3 regions of the Psychrobacter sp. HII-4 genome follow, and region 2 is predicted to be linked to each of the others. Evidence: predicted binding sites of a transcription regulator. Region 2 holds the regulator's gene; each other region holds the start of a gene.

Region 1 (12,173 bases), on a different contig from region 2:
AGCTGTCTAAATTAAATAAAATAAGGCCACTGGTCACAAAATATACGGTGACATACATAAACATATCTGTGACGGTCATCACCGTATCACGCACCGCAAGCGCGGTCTGCATGACCTTGGCCGAGACACGTCCAGAAAACTCGTCTTGATAAAACTGCATGGACTGCCCAAGCATACGCTGATGAAAACGCCAGCGCATCTGCATGGGAAACACGCCTTGCAAGGTCTGAAAATGAATAAACGAGGATAAGGCAATCCAAAACGGGCTGACAATCATCACCGCCAGCATCAGCAGCAGCATATCGCCTTTTTCTAGCCATAAGTTCTGCGGCGTATAGACGCCAAGCCAATCGACGATATCGCCAATCCATGCAAACAGCATTGCTTCATAAATGCCGATGCCTGCTGACAACACCATAAACAGCAGCAGCCAGCTGCGCAGCCCCTTTGTACAAGCCCACAAAAACTGCAGCATACCGTCACGAGGCGAGGACAGCGGCATGGGGGTGTTGGGGAAGGCCGGTAAGCGGTTTTCAAAAAAGCGAAATAGAGCATTCATAGGCAGTGATAAAACATCAATAGCAGTACGCCAAAACAAGCGATGACGGTCGTTATTTTGAATCTTTACTTTGTGATTGGGAGTGCTGGCTATTTTAGCAAAATTTCCTGTCAGACCTGCAGGCTAATTGTAATTGCATGCATATAGATGCCACGAGTATCAGCACAACAAAACACCAAAAAGCCATTGTTGCATAGGAAATATTTTGTTACATTCAGTGGTTTTATATTGTTTGCCATGGTTTTGTGTATTGCTGATGTGCGGTGTTGCTCTGACATGAATCGAGGATAGAGGTAAGGATTATGATGTATTTGGTGATAGCAGTACTGTGCAGTGTGGCCGTCTCGGTACTGCTCAAAGTCTTGCGGCAAAAAAATATCGATATTCGCCAGACCATCGTCGCAGGTTATCCCGTGGCTTTTTTGCTGACATGGTTTTTATTAACGCCAGATGTCAGCAGCATAAGCACGCTTGGCAACGCTTGGGGCATCATTCTGGCGCTTGGGATACTGCTGCCGACGGTTTTTATTATCTTGGGCCGTGCGATTGCATCGGTCGGCATGGTCGCAACTGATGCCGCCCAGCGCTTGTCGTTGATTATTCCCATTATCGCCGCTTTTTTATTATTTGGTGAGGTGCTGACGGGCACGCGAGTGCTTGGTCTGGTCTTAGGGTTTTTGGCGTTGGGGGCTTTGGTTTACCGGCCCAAACATACCGGTGGAGGCGAGCACGCTAGTATGAGCCCGCCCGCCGCGCGTACCCCGCTATGGCTATTTGGCGTATGGGCAGGCTATGGCATCGTCGATATCTTATTTAAACAAGTCGCCAAACAAGGCACGGCCTTTCCACTGACGCTGTTTGTCAGCTTTGGCGTTGCAGGATTGTTATTGCTGATTTATTTGCTTGTGACACGCGTGCGTTGGCAGGGTAATGCCTTGGCAGCAGGGCTATTACTGGGCGCTCTAAACATGGGTAATATCTATGCGTATGTGCGCGCCCACCAAGTATTGTCCGACTCTCCTAGTATTGTCTTTACTGGGATGAACGTCGGGGTCATCGCCGTCGCGACGCTCATCGGGGTGGCTGTGTTTAAAGAGCGGCTCGGTCGTATCAATGTGCTAGGCTTGCTGCTGGCGATTGGCTGTGTGGCGGTACTGTTTTTGGCATAAGAGTTTGATGTAAGGCTTTGATGTACGTGGTTTGGCATAATATTCTTATACCTATAGTCGACGCACTCTAAAAGAGCATAGCGCTACTGGGATGCTGTTTTTAAATGTAGGTTGTGCAGCCTCTGAGAACGCCGCACGTCAGTAAAATTTATATCAGCAGCGTGTTTAAATTTATATAACCGTTTTATTTTCAACCGACTATTTCAACTGGCTATTTTCAACTGATATATCATAAAAATTGGCGGCGCTGTCACGCATCCTATATAGGCAGATAAAGCATCCTATGGTAAGGTTGTCTACAAATAGCAAGGCTCATATAGATTGAGTCGATTGATGATGTTTGGTTTTAATCAATAGAAATAGGATACTTTTTCAATGGAATACCAAAAACAACGACAGCGTATAAAGGATGGTTCAGGGTTTATCGCCGCGCTTGATCAAAGCGGTGGCAGCACACCAAAAGCCCTAGAAAACTACGGCATCAGCAGCGATGCTTATGACAATGATGACGCGATGTTTGATCTGGTGCACGAGATGCGCGCGCGTATCATGACTTGTGATGCCTTTGATAATGAGCGTGTCCTTGGCGCGATTTTATTTGAAGACACCATGGAGCGCGAGGTCAATGGCAAGCCAACGGCAAACTATCTGTGGGAAGATAAAAACATCGTGCCGTTTTTGAAGGTCGATAAGGGTTTGGCCGAGCAAATGAGCGGCGTACAAGTCATGCGCCCGATGCCAGACTTGGACGCGCTACTGGATAAAGCCAAAAACTATCCGGTATTTGGCACCAAGATGCGCTCAGTCATTTATGAGCCTAGCGTCGATGGTATCGAGCTGGTGGTACAGCAGCAGTTTGATGTCGCTAAACAAATTATCTCCAAAGGCTTTATGCCAATCGTTGAGCCTGAGGTTAATATCGATAGCGCCCAAAAGCATGAGTGTGAAGTGATACTCAAAGCGGATATTTTGCGTAACCTTGAGCGTCTAAATGACGACCATCAAGTGATGCTCAAACTAACCTTGCCCACCGACGGCGGATTCTATCAAGAGCTGATCGATCATCCAAAAGTACTCAAAGTCGTGGCATTATCTGGCGGTTATAGTCGTCGTGAGGCCTGCGAAAAGCTTAAGCAAAATCCCGGTATGATTGCCAGCTTCTCACGCGCGTTTACCGAAGGGTTGAGCAAACAACAAAGCGATAAAGAGTTTGCTGATACCATGAACGCCTCAATTGAAGAGATTTATCAGGCGTCAAATGTGTAAACGGCTCTTTGGCTAAGAAATACTTATCATAAAAAAAGCTCGCTTCTACAGGCATAAGAAGCGAGCTTTTTGCTATAGTAGATTCAATTTAAAAATGTTATAGCGCTACTGGTATAAATTTTTCTTGCGTGCTGTATACACAGAGGCTGCGAAAAATTCATCCCAGTAGCGCTTTGGAACTTATGACAGTTTTGTTTTAAACTGACGATATATAAAGTAATTAAATATACAGCAGTCAAATCAGCGGAGTTATACCTCTTTATACAGCTGTCGACCCTCGCTATGATATTTTTCAGTCATCTCTTGCATGCCTTGCTCAATCTCAGCTGCACTCATCGCCTCTGTGCCTAAGCTTTCTGACGCGTCCAAACCCTTGGCGTACTCGCGGACGTTTTGGGTGATTTTCATCGAGCAAAATTTCGGCCCACACATCGAGCAAAAGTGTGCCGATTTGTGCGCGTCTTTTGGCAGCGTTTCATCATGGTATTCGCGGGCGGTATCAGGATCGAGCGCCAGATTAAACTGATCGTCCCAGCGGAACTCAAAGCGCGCCTTAGACAAGGCATTATCGCGAGCTTGCGCGCCTGGGTGGCCCTTAGCCAGATCAGCGGCATGCGCGGCGATTTTATAGGTGATGATACCGTCTTTCACATCCTTTTTATTCGGCAGTCCTAAGTGCTCTTTTGGTGTCACATAACAGAGCATGGCGGTGCCAAACCAGCCAATCATCGCCGCACCGATAGCACTGGTGATATGGTCATAACCGGGTGCGATATCGGTGGTCAGCGGCCCTAAGGTATAAAACGGCGCGTCGCTGCAAGTCTCTAGCTGTAAGTCCATATTTTCTTTGATGCGGTTCATCGCCACATGTCCTGGGCCTTCGATCATCACCTGTACATCGTGCTGCCATGCGATTTTCGTTAGCTCACCAAGCGTGCGCAGCTCACCGAACTGCGCTTCGTCATTGGCATCTTGCAAGCAGCCAGGACGCAGACCATCACCTAAGCTAAAGGCCACATCGTACTGCTTCATAATCTCGCAAATCTCTTCAAAATGGGTGTATAAAAAGCTCTCTGTATGATGGGCAAGGCACCACTGCGCCATGATAGAGCCGCCGCGAGAGACAATACCTGTGAGTCGATTGGCCGTCAGTGGCACATAGCGCAGCAGCACGCCTGCGTGGATGGTGAAGTAATCAACGCCTTGTTCGGCTTGCTCGATCAGTGTATCGCGGAATATCTCCCACGTTAGGTCTTCGGCGATGCCGTCGACTTTTTCTAATGCTTGATAAATTGGTACCGTACCGATGGGCACAGGCGAGTTACGAATCAGCCATTCACGGGTCTCGTGGATATGATTGCCTGTCGACAAATCCATGATGGTATCCGCGCCCCAACGCGTGGCCCATGTCATCTTCGACACTTCTTCATCGATAGACGAGCCAAGTGCTGAATTGCCGATATTGGCGTTAATCTTTACCAAAAAACTACGCCCGATAATCATCGGCTCAGACTCAGGGTGATTGATATTATTTGGGATGATGGCGCGACCGGCCGCGACCTCGCTACGCACAAACTCAGGGGTGATGATTTTTGGGGTATTGGCACCAAAGCTCTCGCCGTCATGTTGGCGCATATCGGTCAGTTCATGCTGTTTTTGCGTCTCACGAATGGCGATATATTCCATCTCAGGGGTGATGATACCGCGGCGCGCATAGTGCATCTGCGTGACATTGCCTGCTTTACCATTGACTTTTTTGGCGCGGCGTGGCTTATCGATATGGGCAAACCGTAGATTGGCTGTGGTGATATCACGCGCACGCGCTTGCCCGTATGAGCTGGACAAACCGCTTAGCTGCTCTGTATCACCGCGCTCGGCTATCCAGCCCTCGCGTAGTTTGGGCAAGCCGCGGGTTAGGTCAATTTGGGCATCAGGGTCGGTATAGACGCCTGAGGTGTCGTAGACATAAAACGGCGGGTTTTGCTCCCAGTCGGACTCATCCACGCCCTGAATAGGCGTGGGATCTAGCGTGATCTTGCGCATCGGCACTTGAATATCAGGTCTTGAGCCTTGGATATAGACTTTTTGCGAGGCGGGGAGAATGCGGTGTAAGTCGCGCGCTTCTTCTTCAAAGCGCGTGTCTTTGGCGCTACGGTGCGCAGGGGTTTTTAGCGCGTCGGTTTTTTTGTCAGAAGCGTTTTTCTGGGTCTTTGGAGGTAGGATTGAGGTTGTCATATGCTGTCCTAGCGTGTTGGTTTTTGAATAAAAGCAACACCGCCAGAAGCTGCGGGGGTAGCACTTATCATCTAGGCAGTTTTTGCTGCGTCGTCGTCACTGGCTGTCAAATCTATCATCGCAAAAATCTGCCTTCGCGGAGGATGTCATCAACCTGTAAGCGACGCTTGGTATCTCTCATCATTATTTGGCACTACTTAACCCTATAAAGCTTAGCACCACTAAGCGGGCATTTAGGCCAACAGTCATGAGGATAACAAGGCATTTCTGCCCGTCTTTGCCATACATAATAAAGTGCTGAAGACTTCCCTGCGTCGGTACTAACCGCATCAGGTTCGGCGGGTGATCTCTCAGCGAATGTACAAAGGCAGTCAGCCATTCGTACACCGCACCCCGAGTCTGTCAGTGTTGTCAATCAGTCTCATACTAACAAACTTCTGCCATGAGGGCTACTGGTGTTTGACCACCGGTATGTCAGTCAACGTGCGCACGAGGCCATGAGTCATGACACGCAGGCTAATAGCGTTAGCCTCAAGCGCCGACTGATTTGACCCTATTTGTCACGCACATAAAAGAGTTGGGCGGTTGTCATCAAACTGTCATAAAAACTTGTCAAGATGTCACACATGTCACCAATCATGCTTTGTTCAATCGTTGTTAAACTTTAGGAGTTCTACATGCGTTATTCGTTATTGGCAGTCGCCGTTAGTTGCACCTTAGTACTCACCGCTTGTAATAAATCGACCGACACCGCAGAGTCAGCAGCGCAGAGTGACACCAGCGCGGCGACAGTGGCCGAAACTACCAGCACAGTGACATCTTCTCCAGCAAGCGATTTTAAATCAGCTGAAAACATCGCCATGAACATCACTGGTGCTGGCGCGTCGTTCCCGCAGCCTATCTATGCCAAATGGTCATATGACTATAATGCCGCGACTGGCGGTCAGGTTAACTATCAGTCTATCGGCTCCTCAGGTGGCATCAAACAAATCCAAGCAAAAACCGTTGACTTTGGCGCCTCTGATGCCCCCATGACCCCTGAAGAGCTGGATGCGGCAGGACTTATTCAGTTTCCAACCGTCATCGGCGGCGTGGTACCGATTGTCAATATCGATGGTGTCGGACCAGGTGAGCTAAAGCTGGACGGCGCAACTCTAGCCGATATCTATCTGGGTAAGATTAGCAAATGGAATGACCCTGCTATCACCGCCATGAACCCAGATTTGACCCTGCCAGATGCTGCCATTACCACCGTATTTCGCTCAGATGGTTCAGGCACGACCTTTAACTTTACCGATTATTTGGCGAAGGTTTCAACTGACTGGAAAGACAGCGTGGGTGTCGATAAAACCATCAAATGGCCAACCTCTGCCACAGGGGCAGGCGGCAAAGGCAACGAGGGCGTATCAAGCTACGTCAACCGCATGAAAAACGCTATCGGCTACGTCGAGTATGCTTACGCCAAGCAAAACAACATGGCGCACGCTGCCCTAAAAAACGCGGCGGGTAACTTCGTGCAGCCATCTGCTGAGACCTTTGCTGCGGCAGGTGATATCGATTGGTCACAGCAACCAGGCTTTTATAAAGTCATCACCAACTCTGAGACCGAGCAAGCGTGGCCCATTGCCGCTGCCACCTTTATCTTGGTACACAAGCAGCCAGAAAACCCGAAGCAAGTGGCTGGCGTGCTGAACTTCTTTGATTGGGCGTATGCTCAAGGTGATGATAGTGCCATGGCGCTTGATTATGTGCCTTTCTCTGATACCGCAGTGGCACTGTTTAAAGACAAGTGGAATGAAGTCAAAGGTAGCGATGGTCAACCCGTCTACACCCCAGCTCAGTAGTTTTTATACATATATATAGCAGAGCTTGTAAGCCCCTTTGAGACACCTATTCTCCGGTGGTTGTCTCAAAGGTTTTATCACAACAAATTTAAAAATAGCGTCATTAATGACCGTTAATAGCGCCCTTTATTAAGATTTAGTTTGTTGTGATAAGACCTGATGAGTCTTTTAAAGATTTTGATTTAATATTATTTAATGCTGAGACACTTATGAATGATTTAAGGTCGCAACTGGCAAAACAAAAACGTTACGATGCATTATTTGTCAATGCCACCAAGGCATTTGCCATTCTCGTGCTGCTATCTTTGGGCGGTATTTTGCTCTCTTTGATCATTGGCGCCTGGCCGAGTATACAAGCATTTGGTCTGGGGTTTTATACCAGTAATAACTGGGACACGGTTGCCAATGAGTACGGTGCGCTGGCGCCGATCTATGGCACGCTGGTGACGTCCTTTATTGCCATCTTAATCGCCGTACCCGTCAGCTTTGGTATTGCGATATTTTTGACCGAGATGTGTCCGAATTTCTTAAAAAAGCCCCTCGGCATCGCCATTGAGCTGCTGGCGGGTATTCCCTCTATCATCTACGGTATGTGGGGACTGTTTGTCTTTGCGCCATTTTTTGGCGATCACATTCAGCCGTGGTTTATCGAGCATATCGGCCCATTGCCTATCATCGGCAAGCTGTTTACCGGTGCGCCAATGGGATTGGGCATGTTTACCGCCTCATTGGTGCTTGCCATTATGATTATTCCTTTTATTGCCGCTACCATGCGCGATGTTTTCTCTGTCGTGCCAGACCTGCTCAAAGAGTCAGCTTACGGCATGGGCGCGACCACTTGGGAAGTGATGTTTAAAATTATCTTGCCCTATACCAAAGCAGGCGTGGTCGGCGGGGTTATCTTGGGGCTGGGTCGGGCGCTGGGCGAGACCATGGCCGTGACCTTCCTTATTGGCAACGCCTTTAATATCAGTCCAAGTCTGTTTACCTCGGGCGTCACCATTACCTCAGCGCTGGCCAATGAGTTTGCCGAAGCCTCTAGTGAGCTACATCTGGCCTCGCTGCTGCACCTTGGCCTCATACTATTTATCATCACCTTTATTGTGCTGTCGCTGGCTAAGCTCATGCTGATGCGTATTGATCAAAAAGCAGGCAACCGCTAATACATAATGACATACAGACGATAGCGATATACAGGCTGACAAAAAATCTTGAAAAATGGAAATGAGTTTTATGCCTACTAATGCGATGCACTCAGCGTTACCTGCGCAGACTGGCTTTGATAGCCGCTACGACAAGCGTCTTTATAACAAACGGCGCTGGGCCAATAAGCTGGGCTTGGGTTTTGCCATGTCGGCGATGGTATTTGGCTTGATTTGGCTGTTTTGGATACTGGTGACGCTGTTTGTCGAAGGCTTTCAGGGCATGGTGCAAATGCCTATCTTTACTGCCGATACGCCGCCGCCGATGAGCGAAGGCGGCCTACGCAACGCCATTGTCGGCTCGGTGATGGTGGCGTTTTCAGGGTTGTTTATCGGCGCGCCCATTGGCCTGATGACAGGGATTTATTTGTCTGAGTTTGCGCAAGGCAGCCTACTTGGCAAAGTGACGCGCTTTTTAAATGACATTTTGCTCTCTGCCCCCTCGATTGTCATTGGTCTGTTTATTTATGCCCTGATGGTTAAAGGTCAAAGCTTCTCTGGGTGGGCAGGCGCACTAGCATTGGCACTGATTGTGGTTCCAGTGGTGGTACGCACGACAGAAAACATGCTCAATTTGGTGCCCAATAGCATTCGTGAAGCGGCCTATGCACTGGGCACGCCGAAGTGGAAGATGGTCACGCAAGTGACGATTAAGGCGGCTCGAGCGGGGCTGACCACTGGTGTGCTGTTGGCCTTTGCCAGAATCACTGGTGAGACGGCGCCCTTGCTATTTACAGCATTGAATAATCAATACTTTAGTACCGATATGGGCGAGCCGATTGCCAACTTGCCGAACACTATTTATCAGTTTGCCATGAGTCCTTATGATAATTGGCATACACTTGCATGGGCCGCTGCATTGCTGATTACTGCTTCGGTATTGGTACTAAATGTATTGGCAAGGTTTATCGGTGGTCGCAGCTCCAGCAAATAGTAGCCAGAGTAGATAACGCCTACCGCCAAATCACCTTATATATAGCAGTTACTTAAATTTATATTCATCAAGCTAGGTTGGATAACATTATGAATGACGTCATCAGCAAAACGCGTAGCACAGCAGATAGCAACAACTTTGATACGAGCACAGCCAGCTTATTAAACAGACCGATGGCGACGACCACGCAACTGTCGCAGCCAGATGCGGCAAACTTAACTAAGCAAACACAGCATGATATTCCCAAAGACATGCCAGCAGCGAAGATGCAAATTCGTGATTTAAGCTTTTATTACGGGGATTTTCAGGCACTTAAAAACATCAATATCGACATTCCTGATAAAAAAGTGACTGCTTTTATCGGGCCATCCGGCTGCGGCAAGTCAACCCTGCTACGTACCTTTAACCGTATGTATGATTTATATCCTGGCATGCGTGCAGAAGGCAGTATCAACCTCGATGGCAAAAATATCTTGGGCAAAGACATCGATGTCAACCTGCTACGTGCGCAGGTCGGTATGGTATTTCAAAAGCCGACGCCGTTTCCGATGTCTATCTATGACAATGTCGCCTTTGGTGTGCGTCTTTATGAAAGACTAAGCAAAGCTGAGCTGGACCATCGGGTGGAATGGGCGCTAAAAAAATCGGCACTATGGCCGGAGGTAAAAGACAAGCTCAAAGCCTCAGGTTTGTCTCTATCAGGCGGGCAGCAGCAGCGTCTGTGCATCGCTCGTAGTGTCGCTACCAAGCCTGAAGTGCTACTGCTCGATGAGCCAACTTCGGCGCTTGACCCAATCTCGACAGGCGCCATCGAGGATTTGATTGAAGACTTAAAAAAAGACTATACCATCGCCATCGTCACTCACAACATGCAGCAGGCGGCGCGAGTGTCAGACTATACGGTCTATATGTATCTGGGCGATATGGTTGAGATGGGCGAGACCGATCAGATATTTACCACGCCTACGCAAAAAGCCACGGAAGACTACATTACGGGTCGTTATGGCTAACGCTGTACAGATTAAAGCTATCGTTAATTTTTAATAACAAAAATATAGTGAGTTCCGTATAAAAACGATACAGTGGGACTGGGATAAATTTTACGCAGCCTCTGTCCGCGCAGGCACAGCACGCAAGGAAAATTTATACCAGTTCCACGTTGACATATGATGTATCTGTTTTATTTAGAATCGACTACACAGCTATGCTAGCAGCATGCCATTAATATACAGATATTCAGGGAATACCTCTTATGCAAAGTGACAAGCATATCTCCAAAAGTTTTGATCAAGATTTGGATGAAGCCATTCGTCTGTTTTTGGTGATGGGCGACCATGCAGCCAGCCAAGTTGCCAAAGCCATTCACGCACTTATTGACAAGGATGACACACTGGCGCAAGAAGTCATCGAGATGGATTTTGATATCAATCGGCAGGAAGTCGAGCTGGATGAGCATATCTTGTTATTGGTCGCCAAGCGCCAGCCTGCGGCCAGTGACTTGCGTTTGGTGATGTCCATCAGTAAAGGCGTGGTGGATCTAGAGCGCATCGGTGATGAAGCGGTCAAAATCGCCAAAATGGCCAATAAGCTCGCTGCCCAAGGCAAATCAGCGTATGGCTATGCCGAAGTTCAGCATCTAAGCAATCAAGTACGTCTGATGCTGCACAATGCGCTAGAGGCTTTTAGTCAATCCAATGCTGAGCAGGCGTTTGAGGTGATGCGCAATGATGATGTGGTCAATGAAGAGTATCAATCAGCGATGCGTGCCTTGATGACTTATATCATGGAAGATGCGCGCCACGTCTCCAAGGTCATCAATATCGTGTGGGTGTTGCGCGCGCTCGAGCGTATTGGTGATCATGCGCAAAACATCGCCGAGCTGGTCATCAACTATATCAGCGGCCAAGATGTACGCCACTCAGACTATGCACTGGTCGAAAAAGCCGTGCAAGAAGCCAATGATCGGATGGCGGCACGTCACGATGGCGCAATGTCAGCGAACATGTCAACCACGGACGTTGGATTGCCAGATACGGACTAAAGGTGATAAGAGGGTTTATAAAAATCCTACTTTGTGTGCACTAAAAAAACGCGCTATATTTAAAGATAGCGCGTTCTAATATTTAACATACTGGTATAAGTATAAAAGTGATGCCGAATTTTTATCATCCAACGCCGTAAAACCACATCCTTCTAGGGCGTGGATATCAGGCGTCAGCCGTTGTCACCTAAGATTTAGATTGCCTTGATAACCAAACCTATTGAGATCATAATTATTCCATGAAAACGCTCAAACTACGCATCAAAGACAAACACGCCACTCAGCTCAATATCTTGGCTGGGGCGGTCAATTTTGTCTGGAATTACGTCAATGAGCTAAGTTTTAAACATCTTAAGTGTACAGGCAAATTCTTTTCAGCTTATGACTTGGCCGCTTATACCAAAGGTGCGGGAGACTACCTAAATCTGCACAGCCAAACCTTGCAAGCAGTGACCGAAACCCATGCCAAGGCTCGTAAACAGTTTAAAAAAGCCAAACTCAGCTGGCGCACCAACAACCCAAAGGCCAAGAGAAGAAGTTTGGGCTGGATTCCTTTTAAAAAGACCGCGATTAAGCACTTAGCAATCCGTCAGTCAGGCAAGAAAAGCCTTAAATCTACTATTCAGCTAAGCCTTGCTAAGGGTAAAAAGCTGACCATTGATCTGTGGGATAGCTATAACCTAGCCCTCTACAGCATCAACACCTGTGAGTTAGTGCAAGACAATCGGGGCCATTGGTATGCCTGTATCACCGTCAAAGAATTTCCAAAGATTAAGTGTGGTACTGGCCAAGTCGGTATTGACCTAGGCTGCAAAGATTCAGCAGTCAGTAGTAATGGCGATGTTCTAACCACTAAGCTAACCCATCAATATGCTGAAAAACTGGCCATCGCCCAACGTGCTAAAAACAAAAAACGGGTCAAG
Region 2 (5,510 bases):
ATAATATAGCTATCATTGTCAGTCGTACAAGGAGTGTACTATGTCTACCATGATTACCGACCGCACGTATCGTATCGCCCGCGAAAACACCCAAGCGATGCTGATCGATGTCCAAGAGCGACTCACCCCGCATATCTATGATCATGAAAATATCGTCAAAAAAACCGTGACACTGATTAAGGGGCTGCAGGCGCTTGATATCCCTATCATGCTCAACGAGCAGTATAAAAAAGGCCTTGGCGATACTCTGCCTGAGATTCGTGAGGTGCTTACAGATAACAACGCCAAAAGCTTTGAAAAAGTGACCTTTAGTGCGTGTGATAACGATGAGTCATGGCACCATTTGGCGCAGCAAAACCGCAGTATTGTGTTGCTGTTTGGGGCAGAGGCGCATGTATGCGTCATGCAAACGGCGCTTGATTTGTTAGACAACGGTATGCAGCCGGTCATCATCGGGGACGCTGTCGGTTCGAGATTTCCGTATGACAAAAAACAAGCCATTCGCCGTATTCGCCGTGCAGGTGGAGTGATCAGCACGGTTGAGTCTATCTTGTTTGAGCTGTGCCGCAGTAGCCAAGATCCGGCGTTTAAAACCATTAGCAACTTAATTAAATAGTATCTAATGAATATCTCGATCACTATGACATGACCCAAATATCCATCAGAACAAGGCAGAATGAATGAATAGGAACAAGCGCTACGGTTCAAAGAGTCTTCTAGCAGTTGTATTATCAGTCATGCTCATACAACCAACCGTTGCTGCCAGTCCTATTAGTAGTGGTAATAAGCTGGCGCTGGATGCCAAAAAGCAAATCGGTGTCACTGTCAGCTACGATCCTGCGTATCGCAAGTTGGCGTTTCCTCGCGGAGACGTGCCAATAGAGACCGGCGTCTGCACTGACGTGATAGTACGTGCGTATCGCTTGCAAAACATCGATTTGCAGCAGTTGGTCAATCATGACATGAAATCGAACTGGTCAACGTATCCGAAGCATTGGGGTCTAAAATCAACCGATAAAAACATTGATCATCGCCGTGTGCCCAACCTTGAAGTTTACTTTGAGCATCACGGGCAGGCGCTATCTATTACGGATAAAGACAGTTTTAAAGCTGGTGATATTGTGACGTGGCGGCTGCCAAATAGTAACTTACCCCATATCGGTATCGTCTCCGATAATAAGGCCGCCGACGGCACGCCGCTTATTATTCATAATATTGGCCGTGGTACGCAAGAAGAAAATATTCTGTTTGCTTATCCTATTACCAAGCACTTTCGCTATTAGTTTTCCATTCTTGCTATCAGTTCTCACAGTCTGGTTACACAAAGGGCCAATAGTATGAATGATACTATTGGCCCTTTTTATTGCTTAGCTTTTTAGAGTTTGCTTTGTAGCTTACAAAGTTTCTTCAATATTAATAGGGTTTGCTAAGCCTAGCAGTTGCCCCATTTGCACATCAGTATTAGCCACCATATTGTCTTGCCATGCTGCTTCTGCGCCTTTTGGCAACACTACTATTGCTGTTGAACCTAAATAAAAGCGACCAAGCTCATCGCCTTTTTCAAGCTTCATGTCGTGCTCGGCCTCTTGAATATCGTCGGTACGGCTGATTTTGCCAGTGGCGACTGTCTCAATACCAGCGACGATCATCGCACCGACCATCACGACCGCAGCTTTGCCGTAGGCGGTATCAAACAGGCACACCAAACGCTCATTGCGCGCAAACAAGTCAGGTATGCTGGCAGCCGTGGTGTTGTTGACAGAAAACAGTGTGCCCGGCACATAGCGGGTTTTGGTCAAGGTACCAGCAAATGGCATATGCACGCGGTGATAATTGCTGGGTGCCAGATAGACTGTGGCAAAACTGCCATCGGCAAAATAATGTCCATCTTCGCTATCAGCCAGCAGTTGGCCGATATCATAGTAGCGCCCTTTGGCTTGCAAAAGCTTATGATCGTCAATCTGACCGAGCTGCGAGATGATGCCGTCAGCTGGGCTGACAATCCCCTGCGGCGTGGCGTCGATAGGGCGCGCGTCTGCTTTTAACTCGCGAGTAAAAAAGTCATTAAAGCTCTCATAAGCACCTAAGTTTTGGCGCTCATACTCATCCAAGCTGATATGATAGGCTTTTGCAAAACTACGAATAAAGGTGCGCTTGACATAGGGGTGGCGACTGGCAGCCAAACGGCCAGCGACTTTACTGAGCTTTTGTTGCGGGACAATCTGCTGCAAGGTGGTGAATACATTCATAATACGGCGACCAAAATAAAGGTGAGAGAGTAGTAAATAGGCAAATAAATGATGATATTTTATCATGGACAGCCTAAGTTTGTATGAGCATAATTGGTAAGGGAGCATAAATGAAAGCATTGATACAGCGGGTACATGGTGCGAGCGTCAGCGTCGATGGGGATTGTGTCGGGCGTATCGAGCGCGGCGTGCTGGCATATATCGGTTTGGGGCCTGAAGACGACCTACAAACGGCCAAGCGAATGATTGATAAAATCCTTGGCTATCGTATTTTTGAAAACGACGATGACCCTACCAAATATGGCAAACTGGACAAAAATGTCCAGCAAGTCGCTGGCGGGCTGCTGCTGATATCACAGTTCACCCTGATGGCGAAGACCGACAAAGGCCGGCGTCCTGATTTTGGCGGTGCCATGCCACCAGATGCGGCGCGCGTACTGTTTGCTCAGCTAGTCGACTATGCCAACAGTCAGCACCCTCAGGTAGCGACGGGTCAGTTTGGCGCAGACATGCAGGTTGCGAGTATCAATGATGGGCCACTGAATTTTATATTAGATGTGAGCTAAAGCATCAAATGTGAATCATGATGGTGAGTGCCGTCTGTTTAAGGGAAGTGGCTTGGTCTATAGCAGCCGCTTAAATGACAAATGTCATCAAACTGTCACAATTACCGCGTTTAATAGACAAGCAGTGGCGAGTGATTACCGCTCTTTTTTATACGTCTGTTTTGTCCCTTATCACTGAGAATACCCTATGTATAATGAGCAAATTTTGATTGTTGAAGACGAACCTGCAATCCGCGAGATGGTCGTAATGACGCTAGAGATGGCCGGTTTTGATAGCTTGCAGGCAACGGACGTATCAGAGGCGCACCAACAAGTGGTCGACCATCGGCCAGCGCTGATTTTGCTAGATTGGATGCTGCCTGGGGACAAAAGCGGCATTGATTTTTGTCGTATGCTCAAAAGTGATGAGCTACTCGCTGAGATACCCGTCATCATGCTGACAGCCAAAAGCGAAGAGGACAGCAAGGTGCACGGTCTGGATGCGGGTGCAGATGATTATATGACCAAGCCTTTTTCGACGCGCGAGCTGATCTCAAGGATCAAAGCGGTGTTGCGCCGTAGCAATGCTTTGAGCGCCGACAAGGCTATTGAGATAGGCAAGTTAAGCCTCGACCCCAAAAGCCAGCGAGTCATGGCGTCTGGGCAAATCATCGATGTCGGACCGACCGAATATCGGTTGTTGGCGTTTTTTATGAGCCATCCTGAGCGCGCCTATACGCGCACCCAGCTGCTTGATCAAGTGTGGGGCGGCAATGTCTATATCGAAGACAGAACCATCGATGTGCATATCAAACGCCTACGCAAACTGCTGCGCCCTCATGACTGCGATAAGCTGATACAAACGGTGCGCGGTACTGGTTATCGCTTCTCAAGCGTTGTTGAGGCCAAATGATCGGCGCTCATACTCTCAAAATAGCCGCCGCAATTCTGTTGCCAGTCCAGCTATAATCACCATAATTATCAGTAAGTGATTACCAGTAAGGGCCACTTAGCAGATAGAGATAATCATCATTATAGTAACGAGATAACAAGTAGGGCAAAAAATAGGTCACGAAAAATGGATGAGTAACATAATGTCAAAGCAATGTACCGAACAAGATATCTCAGAGCCGATAGCGCTACAAAACACCACCGATCAATTAAAAAAAATAAGAAGTGCGCTGCGGGCGCTGCGCGATGCGGTGATTTTACTCAATGACAGTGATGGTCTGGAGTGGTGGAATCAGGCCGCTGAAGATTTACTATTATTACAGGCAGCAGATAAAGGCCGATGTATTTTTGACTTTATTGACGCATCTGAGTTTCGTCAGTACTATCAAGCGCCGACGCTGGCTGACGAAGGCGTACATATAAAGTCATGGCGCGCGCCTGAGCGCTATTTAAAGTGTGAGCTGACTCCATTTGCCGACGAAAAGCTATTGATCATCTACGATGTGACGCGTCTGCATCATCTAGAAGAGATGCGCCGCGACTTTGTGGCCAACGTTTCGCATGAGCTGCGTACGCCGCTGACCGTAATGATGGGGTATTTAGAAAACTTTTCGGATCAGCCAGACATGCCGCCGCACTGGAAGCGCGGCTTTGAGCTGATGACCCAGCAGACAGCGCGCATGAATAGAATCGTCAATGATTTATTGCTGCTATCGCGTATCGAAATCGAAGAGACTCATGAGCTGCATTATATCGATATGATCAAGCTGCTGACTCATATCTATGATGATGCACAGGCCTACAATCAAGAGTACGGTCATAGCATCCATCTACAGATAGATACCTATGATGGGCTGTACGGCTCAGAGATATATCTGACCAGTGCCTTATCCAACCTGGTGATCAATGCGATTAAATACACGCCAAAAGGTGGCGATATCACCGTCAGCTGGACCAAAACAGCAGAGGGTTGCCGTTTCGCCGTCGAGGACAATGGCATCGGTATTGCGCCGCAGCACATTGCCCGCCTGACAGAGCGTTTTTATCGTATCGACAAGGGTCGTAGCCGTGCCACAGGTGGCACAGGCTTAGGGCTGGCTATCGTCAAACACGTCTTATACCAGCATGAAACCAACCTACAAATCAAGTCGGTAGAAGGCAGCGGCTCGACATTTAGTGCGGTGTTTCCGCCAAATTACGTGCGCTCTGCGGCCATTAGCTGAGGTTTGATGGCTATTAATATAATATTTGATGGCTATTAGCCAATGTCAGATGGATACGCAAGCAATTGTCGTGCTTATCATGACAGGCTACCGGGCAGGCTCGGATTTTTGCAAAAGCGGGTAGGGGTTGACCGCATTGCCTTGGATATAAATCCCATAATGTACGTGCGGCGGTGTGCCCTTGGCGTTGCCGCTATCGCCGACATAGCCGATGATATCACCCGCATCGACCCAGTCATTGGGGGCGATATCGGCATACTCCTCTAAGTGCGCATAGTAGTGGCCAGCGCCGCCAGGACCGACGATGACCACCACACGCCCGCCTAGGGTGTTTTCGCCAACCTTACTGACGATGCCTGCTGTCGTCGCTTGTATCGGTGTGCCTCGCGCGGCAAATATATCGATCCCTTCGTGTGTGCGGCCTTGACTGCGCGCTGCGCCCCACGTGTCGCTTAGGTTTTGCTGAGGCAGTGGCGAGGGCAGGCTGTTTTCTGTTGGCAGATCTTGCTGCAATAATCTGAGCTGTTGCCATTTGGCGATGA
Region 3 (12,173 bases), on a different contig from region 2:
TCATCACACTGTCCAAGCCTTTGGCATCATCGATGTTTTCGATGCTGACTTGTGCTGTCTGAATCGCCATTATCCTATCCTCCTATCATGGGTTCCATTGACGGTATTAGTGAGTATCTAACACCTCAAAACCTTTGACCAAGTCATCAATCTGTTTAAGCTGACGCAAAAATGGCGCCAACTGGCTGGTTCTGAGCGCACAGGGGCCATCGCATTTTGCCACCTCTGGGTTTGGATGCGCCTCCAAAAACAGCCCCGCCAGTCCCGTTGCCATTCCTGCACGGGCAAGGGTGGTGATTTGCTCACGGCGACCGCCAGCACTGTCACTGCGCGCGCCTGGCTGCTGCAAACTGTGGGTCACATCAAAAAACACCGGTACGTTCATTTGTTTCATGGTATCAAACCCGAGCATATCCACGACCAAATTGTTATAACCAAAGGCACTGCCGCGCTCACAAAGTATGAGCTTATCATTGCCGCCTTCCAAGCATTTATTGATGATATGACGCATTTCATGCGGCGCTAAAAACTGCGCTTTTTTGATATTGATGATGGCATCTGTCTTTGCCATCGCATGCACCAAGTCAGTCTGACGCGACAAAAACGCAGGCAGCTGAATGATATCGGCAACCTCTGCGACCGGTGCGGCTTGATACGGCTCGTGTACATCGGTGATAATCGGTACTTGAAACTTTTCTTTGATTTGCCCCAGCCAGTCGATGCCTTTTTCTAGGCCTGGGCCTCGGTATGAATGCAAACTAGAGCGATTGGCTTTATCAAAGCTGGCTTTAAACACATAGCCGATGCCCAAACGCTGACAGATATCTATATACTGCTCAGCAATCTCAAATGCCAATTCCTTGGACTCTAAAACGTTCATGCCGCCAAACAACACAAACGGCTGATCATTACCGATCGTGATGCTGCTATGACTGGGGGTGGTGAGCGTGATATGCGATTGCGCTGTGGTTAGATTGTCCATACCGCTGTTATCCTCTTTATTATAGTGATGTCTCTGCCTGATATTGTAACCGATAACCCAATGAAAGAAAGTATCCTAGCGTAATTAGCCATGATCAAGCATTGTCATTGCCCGACCAGCTAGGCATAACCCCTGCATGTATAAAAGCAAAAAAGACCAATCCGAAGATCAGTCTTTTTATAGTAATGCTGTTATCGCATAGCACTTATGATTGATGCGAGCACAATTATTACCGGGTCACTCATAGCTTTTTTAATAGTAGCAACTCTCTCTACTAAGCAGCGGTTACTTCCTACTACGCTAACGACTACTTCGTTTCGCTGTATTTTTTTGCCGCTTTGACAAAGCTATTAAACAGCGGATGGCCACCACGAGGCGAGCTGGTAAACTCAGGATGGAACTGTACCGCGATAAACCATGGATGATCTGCAATTTCAACCGACTCAACCAAATGCTGCTTAGCCGAGTAGCCTGAGATGGTCATGCCCGCTTGCTCTAGTGGCTCGATGTAACGATTGTTCATCTCATAACGATGGCGATGACGCTCAGTGATATTGTTCGCGCCATAAATCTGAGCAAGCTTGCTACCAGAAACCAGCTCTGCTTGCTGCGCGCCTAGGCGCATGGTACCGCCGAGATCTGAATCATCGCTACGAATTTGTAACTCGCCGCGCTCATCTAACCACTCAGTGATCAGACCAATGATAGGCTCAGCTGTCTTACGATCAAACTCAGAAGAGTTGGCATCGATATGCAGCACATTACGGGCGTATTCAATCACCGCCAACTGCATACCCAGACAGATACCCAGATACGGCACTTTGTTTTCGCGGGCGTAAGTGATGGCTCTCATTTTACCAGTAGTACCGCGCTCACCAAAACCACCTGGTACCAAAATCGCATCGGCATCGTTTAGACGCGCATACAGCTCATCGTCCGTCTCTAATAGCTCAGCATCGATATAGTCAATTTTGACGTCGGCTTTATGAGTGATACCAGCGTGTAGCAAGGCTTCGTTGATAGACTTATAAGCATCTGGCAATTCAACATATTTACCTACCATTGCGACCGTCACCGTCGCTTCAGGGTTGAGCTGTGCTTCGAGCACTTTATCCCAATCGCTTAAATCCGCTTCTGGTACATCAAGACCAAAACGCTCACAGATTAAATCATCAAGATCTTGCTCATGCAGGGTGCGCGGAATCTGGTAAATACTTTGCGCATCTTCACACATGATAACCGCACGCTCTTCGACGTTGGTAAATAGTGCAATCTTACGGCGATTGTCTTGTGAGATATGGTGGTCAGAGCGGCAGATCAAGATATCTGGCTGCAGACCGATAGAACGTAGCTCTTTTACTGAATGCTGAGTAGGCTTAGTTTTGGTTTCACCCGCGCTGGCGATATAAGGCACCAGCGTTAAATGCATCAGCATGGCGCGATTGCGACCTAGCTCTACTTGCATTTGGCGTACCGCTTCCATAAAGGGAAGTGACTCGATATCACCGACCGTACCGCCAATTTCGATAATAGCGATGTCGTAGCCTTGGCCACTGGCAAGGATTTTACTTTTGATTTCATCAGTGATATGCGGAATCACCTGTACCGTACCGCCCAAATATTCACCGCGGCGCTCTTTATTCAAAACGTTTTGATAGATACGGCCACTGGTAAAGTTATTGCTCTTACTCATCTTTGAATGGCGTAAAAAGCGCTCATAGTAGCCTAAATCCAAATCGGTCTCTGCGCCATCTTCGGTGACAAACACCTCACCATGCTGAAATGGGCTCATCGTACCGGGATCGACGTTGATATACGGATCCATCTTGGTCATCGTGACTGTCACGCCACGCGCTTCTAAGACCGCAGCAAGAGAAGCGGCGGTGATACCTTTTCCTAGTGAGGACACTACCCCACCGGTCACAAATATAAACTTGGTCATAGTACTCATCAACAATTGGTAAAGAAGGATTTTACTAAAAATACGCCATAAAATATAGGGCAAAAATGCAAACTGTCTGAAAGTCTTATTTTCTACCTCAGCGGTAGACTTTTGTCACAAATAATACATACAACAAAAAAACCCACCCCGAAGGATGAGTTTTTTAGAGTCAAATTCTAATGCTTAGATTAGAATTTGTATTCTAGACCACCGCCGATACCAAAGCCATCATAATCTACTTTAGAAGTACCATCATCGTACTCTTCGTTTAGGTAAGCACCATAAACGTGACCAGTCGTTGCGGCGTTGATAGCATATTTGCCACCTACAACACCACGTAAAGCATCAGCATCTTTATCACCATCAACATTACTAACTACATCAGCTTGAGCATATGCAGTCCAAGGAGTAGCCGTTTTCATCTCGCCACTTAGAGTAAATGCATTTTCGTTATCATCACTGCCAGAATCAGTGTTTTGATATAGAGCGCCTAGCGTCACTACTGGGCTGATAGCATAGTTACCACTAACACGAATTGCTTTAAGCTCATCACCAGCAGCCTGAGTATAAGTAGCACCAACGTTCATTGGCCCCATTGAATATTTACCACCAAGAGCAAATACTTCAACATCACGACCATCTGCGTCAGGAGTTAACTCATCCATGCCATACATTGCCATAAATTGCATGTTGTTATAGCTAGGCGAGAAATAGGCAAAAGAGTTGTTAAGACGTGGAGCATCATAGCTAGCAAGTACGTTATCGCCACCTAATACGCCACCTTGGGTAACGTTAGCAAAGTTAACGTAGTCATCGATAGCGGTCAGACGACCAGCAAGCACTTTACCGTATTGGGCGTTTTGCAGACCAAGGTAGGTATCACGTGAATAGAACTGATCTTTATTGTTATCAACATCTACACCATACTCTAGTTGATAGAGTAGATCAGTGTTAGCAGTCAAAGCTTCAGAACCTTTTAAACCAATGCGAGAAGCATTAGAGTTTAATGAAGTACGCTCATCTGCATTAATTTCAGCACTACCACCAGAGCCAGAAACATCGACATCAGCTTCTACAAGGTCAAGAGTTAAGAAAGCTTTACCATAAACGGTAGGAGCGGCATTGGCTGCAGAAACAGATAGAGCAGCAACGGCTGTAGCTAAAAGTAGTTTTTTCATGGGGTATCTCCACTTTACAATTTTAGTAATGAGCGAGCTATTATTAGCCAGTGCCCAATATGGTATCGTCACAAATCCTCAAAGATATAATGTGTAACTGGCTACCGAGATTAGTCAGAAACAAGTGTGGCGAAGTTTTATTACAGTAAGATGAAAAAACCATGACTTACATAACCAGCATCAAAAAAAGTAACTGCCATGTAAACGTTGGTCTTTATCCTTCTGCTGCGTAACATCCGTTACCAAACTCATACTTCGAGTACAAGCATAACAACTTTGACATAATTTGCAACATATTTTTTTGTACTTTTAACGCGATATCTGGTGCACTCCATATCTTTTATAGTGCTCAGGCGTTGAAAAAAATGGCTATACAATGCGCTTAAATACCAATGGTTTATCGTAAGTTTTATGACAAACCATTCGATTATGCCCATTGTATTGTGTACAAAAACAAAGCGCTACTTATTCACTGATAAGTAGCGCTTATAAGCGAAACAGCATTATCGCTATCTACTATCGACACCGGGTCAATATAGCCATGTAGCGATATATACATGCATCGACACAGCTTTTATGCCGATTTATGGGATAGCGATGCACACTGGCTTAGACGTTGGCTTTTAGATCCAAGCGTGCTTGGTGCAATAGTGGCTCAGTATAGCCGCTTGGCTGCTCGCGTCCTTTAAAGACGAGGTCACAGGCCGCTTTAAAGGCATAAGACTGCTCAAAGTTGTTTGCCATAGGCTGATAGCTACTGTCGCCGGCATTTTGCTCATCGACGATCTTCGCCATACGCTTCATGGTATCCATGACTTGCTGCTCGCTGACCACACCGTGATGCAACCAGTTGGCGATATGCTGGCTTGAGATACGCAAAGTCGCACGGTCTTCCATCAGGCCCACATCGTTGATGTCAGGCACTTTTGAGCAGCCGACGCCTTGGTTTACCCAGCGTACCACGTACCCTAAGATACCCTGCGCGTTGTTGTCCAGCTCTTGCTGCTTCTCTTCCTCTGTCCAGTTGGTGTCTTTGGCCAATGGAATGGTCAAGATATCGTCTAGGCTAGCACGCTCGCGTGATTTTAGGCTGTCTTGTACCTCGGCGACATTGACTTGATGATAATGCATGCTATGCAAGGTGGCGCCTGTCGGTGATGGTACCCAAGCGGTACTGGCACCAGATTTTGGATGCGCTGCCTTAGTCTCTAGCATCTCTTTCATCTCATCAGGCTTGGCCCACATCCCTTTACCAATCTGCGCCACACCCTGCAGGCCAGTTTCTAGGCCGATATCGACGTTCCACTGCTCATAGGCGGGCTGCCATGCTTGCGACTTCATCTCGCCTTTTGGTACAAATGGGCCAGCATTCATACTGGTATGCATCTCGTCGCCTGTACGATCCAAGAAGCCGGTATTAATAAAGATAACGCGCTCTTTGGCTTGGCGGATGGCTTCTTTTAGGTTTACCGTCATGCGGCGCTCTTCATCCATGATACCTATCTTGAGCGTATGGCGCTCTAGACCGAGCAAATCCTCTACCGCATTAAACAAATCATTGGCCATTTTGACTTCATCAGGGCCATGCATTTTTGGCTTGACGATATACATCGAGCCTTTGCGTGAGTTTGATAGCGCGTTTTTGCCTTTTAGATCGTTTAGCGTCAACAGCGGTGTGATCAATCCATCCATCAAGCCTTCAAAGATTTGCTCTTGACCATTGCCCAAATCGACCAAAATCGCTGGGTTTTGCATCAAGTGACCAACGTTACGAATCAAAAGCAGTGAGCGACCGGGTAAGATCAGTGTGCCGCCCTCTGGTGTGGTGTACTCACGATCTGGGTTTTGCTTACGGGTGCGGGTTTTACCACCTTTTTCAAACGTCTCTTGCAAATCGCCATTCATCAAACCTAGCCAGTTGCGATACACTTCGACTTTTTCTTCGGCATCGACCGCAGCGATTGAGTCTTCGCAGTCTTGAATCGCGGTAATGGCGGACTCTAATAGTACGTCTTTGATGTTTGCTGGGTCATCTTTACCTACTGGATGACTGGCATCGATTTGAATCTCTGCGTGTAGGCCATTGTTTTTGAGCAAAATACCAGAGGGGCTATCTGCCTCGCCGACATAACCGACGAATTTTTCGGCGTCTTTTAGCTCAGTGCTACTATCGCCCAGCTTGACTTCCAGCTTGCCATCGACGACTTTAAAACCTGTGACATCTGTATAAGAGCCTGAGGCTAGCGCAAAATGCTCGTCCAAAAAGGCTTTGGCATAAGCGACAACGGCCGCGCCGCGCGTGGGATTATAGCTGCTGCCTGCTTCTTGACCATTTTCATCGCTGATGACATCGGTGCCATATAAAGCATCGTACAAGCTGCCCCAACGGGCGTTGGTGGCATTTAGCGCATAGCGCGCGTTGCGTACGGGGACGACTAGCTGTGGACCAGCAATATGAGCAATCTCGTCATCGACGTTTTGGGTGCTTACCGTAAAGTCATCGCCTTCTGGTAACAAATAGCCAATTTCTTGCAAAAAAGCCTTGTAAGCTGGGAAGTCAATCTCACCTTCTTTGGTAGGATTGTCTAGATGCCATTGATCGATTTGCGCTTGAATGCTGTCACGAGTCGCAAGCAGCGCTTTGTTGCGCGGCGTGAACTCTTTGATGACTTTTTCAAAACCTGACCAATAACTGTCTGAGTCCACACCGACTTTTGGCAGCACTTCGTTTTCGATAAAGTCATACAACTGCTGGTCGATGGCAAGAATACCTTTTTGAATCCGATTGGCGTTAGAAGATTGGCTCATGCTGTTATCCTTATCTATCTGTGATGGGTGTACCTACGAAGTTGCTACCACTATAGCAGTAGTAGATGGCGTGCATTTCTCTAAAATGGCGCGTCCTTGATATGAGCGGGTGATCTGCGTGATGGCTGTGCCTTTTCGTCGATAGTGATATCTGCTTTATATCGCGCTGGCAGTTGTTATAATGTTTGCCATCTCGAACGGGCGCTCATCGCTCCTTGATCGCTCCTTTATTGAGTCATCAAACAAAATGCCGCCTAAACAAAATATCATCCTACTATCAAATAAAGAAATAAACAAGAAAACACCATTCACCAAGTAAATATTGGGGTTGTATAATAATGATACCCTACAGCCTATCAGCGCTAAGGCTGTTTATCCTCAAATCGTGGTAATCGTTTTCTTAAGCTTTTATATAGTCAGCTCTGTATAAAAACGATAGTTAATACTTAATAAGCTCAGGCGGCAAACCCAAACCTGTAAAACAACCTTTTATCTTATCTAATACTTTTTGACCATGACACAGACTATGAGTAAACCGACCATGCCAACCAATTCCCATGCTATAAATGACGACACTACAGTAGAACGCAGTACAGAAGAAGACAGTGTAGATATCTCGCAGCTGCGCACACCGAACAAAGTAGACTTATCTGCGGTTTATGGTTTTTTGGGCGCACGTACCACGCCAGATTGGGTAGCCGCCGCTATCGCTGACCTACCTTTGATCATTCAAGATCATGCCAACTGCGAAAAAAAAGCCGCTGGCACCGCGATGAACCTACTGTTTCGCTATGAGTTTTCTTATGATTTGCAGCGTAAATTGGCACAGCTGATACGTGAGGAGATGCTGCACTATGAGCAAGTGCTGGGTATCATGAATGAGCGCGGTCAAGAATGGCGGTACTTAAGTGCGGGGCGCTATGCCAAAGGCATGCTCAAGCATAAGCGCACTTATGAGCCTGCGGCAATGATTGACGTGCTGATCATCGGCGCGTTTATCGAAGCGCGCTCCTGTGAGCGCTTTGCAGCATTGGCTGAGGTGATTGATGATGAGCGATTGGCAAAATACTATCGCTATTTGCTCAAATCAGAGAGTCGTCATTTTGAGGATTATTTGGCATTGGCACAGTCACTATCGATAGAGGCTATCGATGAGCGAGTGGCGTTTTTTAGAGAAGTAGAAGCAGAGCTTATCATCAGCCCTGATGCCGAGCTACGGTTCCATAGTGGCTCGCCCGCTTAACTATTTATCATCTTCCATCAGCGGGCTATCATACTGCTTATGGTCTTTGGCGACGTGATGCGGGTCGTGATCATCTGTGACACGCTCTGCAGCCGCAGGATTGACTTTTTGCAGCGCATCATCAGGCACGATACCGTCATTATCGTCAGCATCTTTTAGTTCATGCTGCTGGTGTCTTGGCGATCGCGCTGTCTCTGCTGGTTTTAATGAGTGATCATTGGGATTATTCATAGCATTTCCTTATGATAGAAAGATGAAAGTAAATCAAGTGAATGAAGGATGTGCCCTAGATCATAAAAAAACTATCTGTCTTTTTTATGATCTTTTTCGTCAGGATTTAGCACCCGTGTCTGGGCATTATCGACAGTGGCATAGCGATTTTTATCGTTAATCTTATGGCTATCAGGTGCTTCGCTACCGACGGTCCTTTCATTGACGTTATCATCAAACGCAGTACCTTCTTGATCGCGTCGATCTGGCTGGCGCGCAGGGTTATCACCATCATTGACATGCTCTGTCTCTACGATGCCCTCTTCAAAGGTATCTGTGCCTTTATTCTCTGTCGTGTTCTCTTCAGTCTCATGATTTTCGATATCATGTTTTTTGCCATTATTGCTCATATCGTGGCGACCAAGCGCATCTTTATGATCTTTATGATTATCTATGGGCGTTTTGGTTAATGCTGGATCTTTGGTTTGCATCATCTTATCCTTGTCTTTTTTATCGTTATTTTTTTCATTAATACTTGATATTCGTAGTACTTCATGTTCGTAGTACTTCTTTTACATGGCTACGAAATAACGTGCTCAACCCTCGACCTTACGTCTTACAATAGCTTATATGGGTCCAACCTACATTGACAACGAATTATTCGTTGCCTTTTTGGCTCAAATCATGAGCATTGAGATCAGCCACGTTTTTGCCGCCATCAGGTAGGTTTTCTTCTTTGCGCGGGTCGACATAGACCTCGTCTGTCTCCTGTGAGGCTTGTTCTGGCCCATCTATGTTTGGCTGGTACTTTCGGCCTTCATAGCTGCCTTTTGGGTTGTCTGGCTGTTTGATGGCAGGGTCGTGGATCGGTACTGCTTCTTCATTATTTGGGCGTGTATTGTCTGACATGCTATATCCCTCACGTATGTATTGGCGTGGACGTGTCCTCAATTCAATCGATAGTCATCTAAATGGGCTAAAAATGGCCAAATCTAGCCAAACGCTGTCAAATAGCTAACTAATATCTCGATATTACCTGCGCTATCTTCCTTGTTTGACGGCGACTTATTTCATTTTTATCACCATTTTTAAAATGAGGACACGTCCTAATAAGTGGAGTAACTATTTATCCTATTATTTGTTATCCTTTTATTTGTTATCCTTTTATTTATCGGTACGTAAATCCTCTTCGATAAAGGCGGTTTGCTCTTCTTCGCTTAGCTGTTCAGGCGCATCGACTCTCTTGTCTTCTTTGAGGTTTTGCTGAATCTTTTGACTGTCTGCCTGTTCGGCTGCTTTTTTGATGTCTGATTTTGTATCAGAATTATCAGGCGTCGTATCGTGATTACTCATAGATGCTTCCTTTTTTCCTATGTTTTTATGATTGGCTTTTACGTTCTACGTTCTATGCTTTTATGATTGAGTGTATTTTTATTATAGAAACAAGGCTCGGCCAGACACCAGTGTGCTGCGGTATCAATGTGTGAATAAATGTGAGGTTACAAGACAGTTTGTAACTTCCTTCCAGCAGCATGTAAATAACAGTACCCAAATGCACCCACAAAAAAAACCAAACGCCAGTATAGCCAACGTTTGGTTTGAGTCAGTATTAGAGGGCTGTTAAGACGACGCCTCTACCCCGTTGATGAGCGTTAATAAATGCTCTTGGGCAGCATGTGGCGGCGTACCAGCAGTGGGCTGTAGTTGCTGCCAGACGCCGTCGCCATTGAGTGTCCACGCTTGGGTATTGTCTTGTAAGTAGTTAATCAAGCCATCTTGATATATCTGCTGAAACAGTTTTTTATCTTCAATCGGAAACGCCACTTCGACGCGGTGAAACAAGTTACGATCCATCCAGTCGGCACTACCACAATACAGACGCTCATCACCGTTATTATAAAAATAGTAAATGCGCGTGTGCTCTAAAAACCGGCCAATCACCGAGCGTACCGTGATGTTTTCCGACAAACCTTTGACCTGTGGACGCAAACAGCACATTGAGCGCAAAATCAGCTCGATTTTTACCCCTGCTTGAGAGGCGTCATAGAGCTTGGCGATCAGGCGACGCTCCGTCAGAGCATTGACCTTGACCATGATATGAGCACGTTTGCCTGCCTTTGCGTGAGCGATCTCATCATCGATAAAGCTCATCAACTTATCATGCAAGGTAAAGGGCGCATGCAGTAGTTTTTTGAGATTGGCAGGCTTGCCCATACCCGTTAGCTCCTGGAATATCTTGTGCACGTCTTCTGAGATATCAGGATCGGCGGTAAACAAGCCGTAGTCGGTATAGACCTTAGCATTGGCGGCATGGTAGTTACCTGTCCCTAGGTGTACATAGCGGCGAATGCGATCATCCTCGCGGCGTATGATTAGCATCAGTTTGGCATGGGTTTTGTAGCCGACGATGCCATACACCACCACCGCCCCTGCTTCTTGTAGATAATTGGCGACTGCGATGTTTGAGGCTTCATCAAAACGGGCGCGCAACTCGATGACGGCAGTGACTTCTTTGCCATTTCGAGCAGCAGCGGCCAGCGCTTTGACGATTTCTGAATTGGTGCCTGAGCGGTACAGCGTTTGCTTGATTGCCAAAACTTTTGGGTCATTGGCAGCTTGCCATAATAGGTTGACGACAGGCGAGAATGAATGAAAAGGGTGATGCACCAGTACATCGCTTTTGCGCATGGCAGCAAACATGCTACTGGTTTTGTCCAGCTTTTTTTCTTCGCGGCGAAACGCCTTGGGTATCGCTTGCGTAAAGGGCTGATAGCGCAGCGCTGGTATATTAAAATCGAACAATAAGCGCGTGAGGTTGACCGGCCCGTTGACACGGTACAGCTGATTGTCGTGCAGCTCAAACTCATTGAGCAGATAGTCGCTGATGGGCGTTGGGCAGTCGGTGGTGACCTCAAGGCGCACCTTATCACCGAAGCGGCGGTTTTCAAGCTCACCCTCTAACGCTTTGGCGATATCCTCGACATCGTCCGCTAGGTCTAAGTCCGCATTACGCGTCAGTCGAAACTGATGACAGCCGGTGACATTCATCCCCGGAAACAGCTCGCCAATATGCTCATGAATAATGGCCGATAGCATGACGTGATGCTCTTTGCCGCCAGTCAGCTCATCAGGTAAGCGTATGACGCGTGGGAGACTGCGCGGCGCGGGAACGATGGCGAGATTGATATCACGACCAAAGGCATCTTTGCCCTCTAGGGTAGCGATAAAGTTGAGGCTTTTATTGACCAAACGCGGAAACGGGTGGGCAGGATCAATACTAATCGGCGTCAGTACAGGCGAGACTTGTTCGGTAAAATAGCGCTTCATCCATGCCGACTGCTCGCTATTTAGCTCATCGCGTTTGAGATAACGGATGTCTTCTTTGGCCAGCGCAGGCAAGATGTCTTCATTGAGAATGCGATACTGCTCAGCGATGGCTTCATGCGCTACAGCAGAGATATCATTGAGCACTTCACTGGGCCGCATACCGTGCGCGCTGGTCGACACATCACCGATATTGAGTTTTTGCATAATACCAGCGACACGTATCTCAAAAAACTCATCGATATTTGATGAAAAAATAATCAAAAAAAACAAGCGCTCGAGTAGCGGATGGCGCGGACTGGCTGCCTGCGCTAACACACGCAGATGAAACTGCAACAAAGACAGGTCGCGATTGATATAACTGCTGGGTGAATAACTGCCATCTTCAAACCGCTGCCATGCGATGTGGACGAGATCATCGTCTTTTTTCCCATGCGCCCCATCGTTTATGCTCATCACGGCGGCGCTATTGTCAGTCTGATGCTG

What was found. The regulator PhoB, encoded in region 2, activates phosphate uptake and scavenging genes when phosphate is short. The targets are predictions, from matches to a motif close to TGTCATNAANCTGTCATAA.
Region 1: a site for PhoB is predicted at 5,816-5,834, ahead of pstS (phosphate ABC transporter substrate-binding protein PstS). Genes of this name have one in related genera too.
Region 3: a site for PhoB is predicted at 4,240-4,258, ahead of JMX98_RS00200 (porin). Genes of this name have one in related genera too.

The regions. Positions count from the first base shown of each region.
Region 1 is NZ_CAJHBJ010000006.1:14,276-26,448, reverse strand. It holds gene JMX98_RS04990 (ABC transporter ATP-binding protein) at 1-559, opposite strand, end outside; gene JMX98_RS04985 (EamA/RhaT family transporter) at 862-1,728, shown strand; gene JMX98_RS04980 (fructose bisphosphate aldolase) at 2,104-2,994, shown strand; gene thiC (phosphomethylpyrimidine synthase ThiC) at 3,244-5,229, opposite strand; TPP riboswitch at 5,519-5,635, opposite strand; gene pstS (phosphate ABC transporter substrate-binding protein PstS) at 5,907-7,073, shown strand; gene pstC (phosphate ABC transporter permease subunit PstC) at 7,283-8,236, shown strand; gene pstA (phosphate ABC transporter permease PstA) at 8,307-9,209, shown strand; gene pstB (phosphate ABC transporter ATP-binding protein PstB) at 9,461-10,219, shown strand; gene phoU (phosphate signaling complex protein PhoU) at 10,462-11,250, shown strand; gene JMX98_RS04945 (RNA-guided endonuclease InsQ/TnpB family protein) at 11,490-12,173, shown strand, end outside.
Region 2 is NZ_CAJHBJ010000025.1:35,011-40,520, reverse strand. It holds gene JMX98_RS10700 (isochorismatase family protein) at 41-616, shown strand; gene JMX98_RS10695 (DUF1287 domain-containing protein) at 681-1,283, shown strand; gene asd (archaetidylserine decarboxylase) at 1,395-2,249, opposite strand; gene dtd (D-aminoacyl-tRNA deacylase) at 2,360-2,815, shown strand; gene phoB (phosphate regulon transcriptional regulator PhoB) at 3,003-3,707, shown strand; gene phoR (phosphate regulon sensor histidine kinase PhoR) at 3,877-4,968, shown strand; gene JMX98_RS10670 (M23 family metallopeptidase) at 5,056-5,510, opposite strand, start outside.
Region 3 is NZ_CAJHBJ010000001.1:42,963-55,135, forward strand. It holds gene JMX98_RS00185 (heavy-metal-associated domain-containing protein) at 1-70, opposite strand, end outside; gene kdsA (3-deoxy-8-phosphooctulonate synthase) at 107-982, opposite strand; gene JMX98_RS00195 (CTP synthase) at 1,290-2,924, opposite strand; gene JMX98_RS00200 (porin) at 3,113-4,102, opposite strand; gene JMX98_RS00205 (malate synthase G) at 4,712-6,910, opposite strand; gene JMX98_RS00210 (tRNA-(ms[2]io[6]A)-hydroxylase) at 7,437-8,153, shown strand; gene JMX98_RS00215 (hypothetical protein) at 8,154-8,384, opposite strand; gene JMX98_RS00220 (hypothetical protein) at 8,456-8,857, opposite strand; gene JMX98_RS00225 (hypothetical protein) at 9,021-9,272, opposite strand; gene JMX98_RS00230 (hypothetical protein) at 9,528-9,716, opposite strand; gene ppk1 (polyphosphate kinase 1) at 9,984-12,143, opposite strand.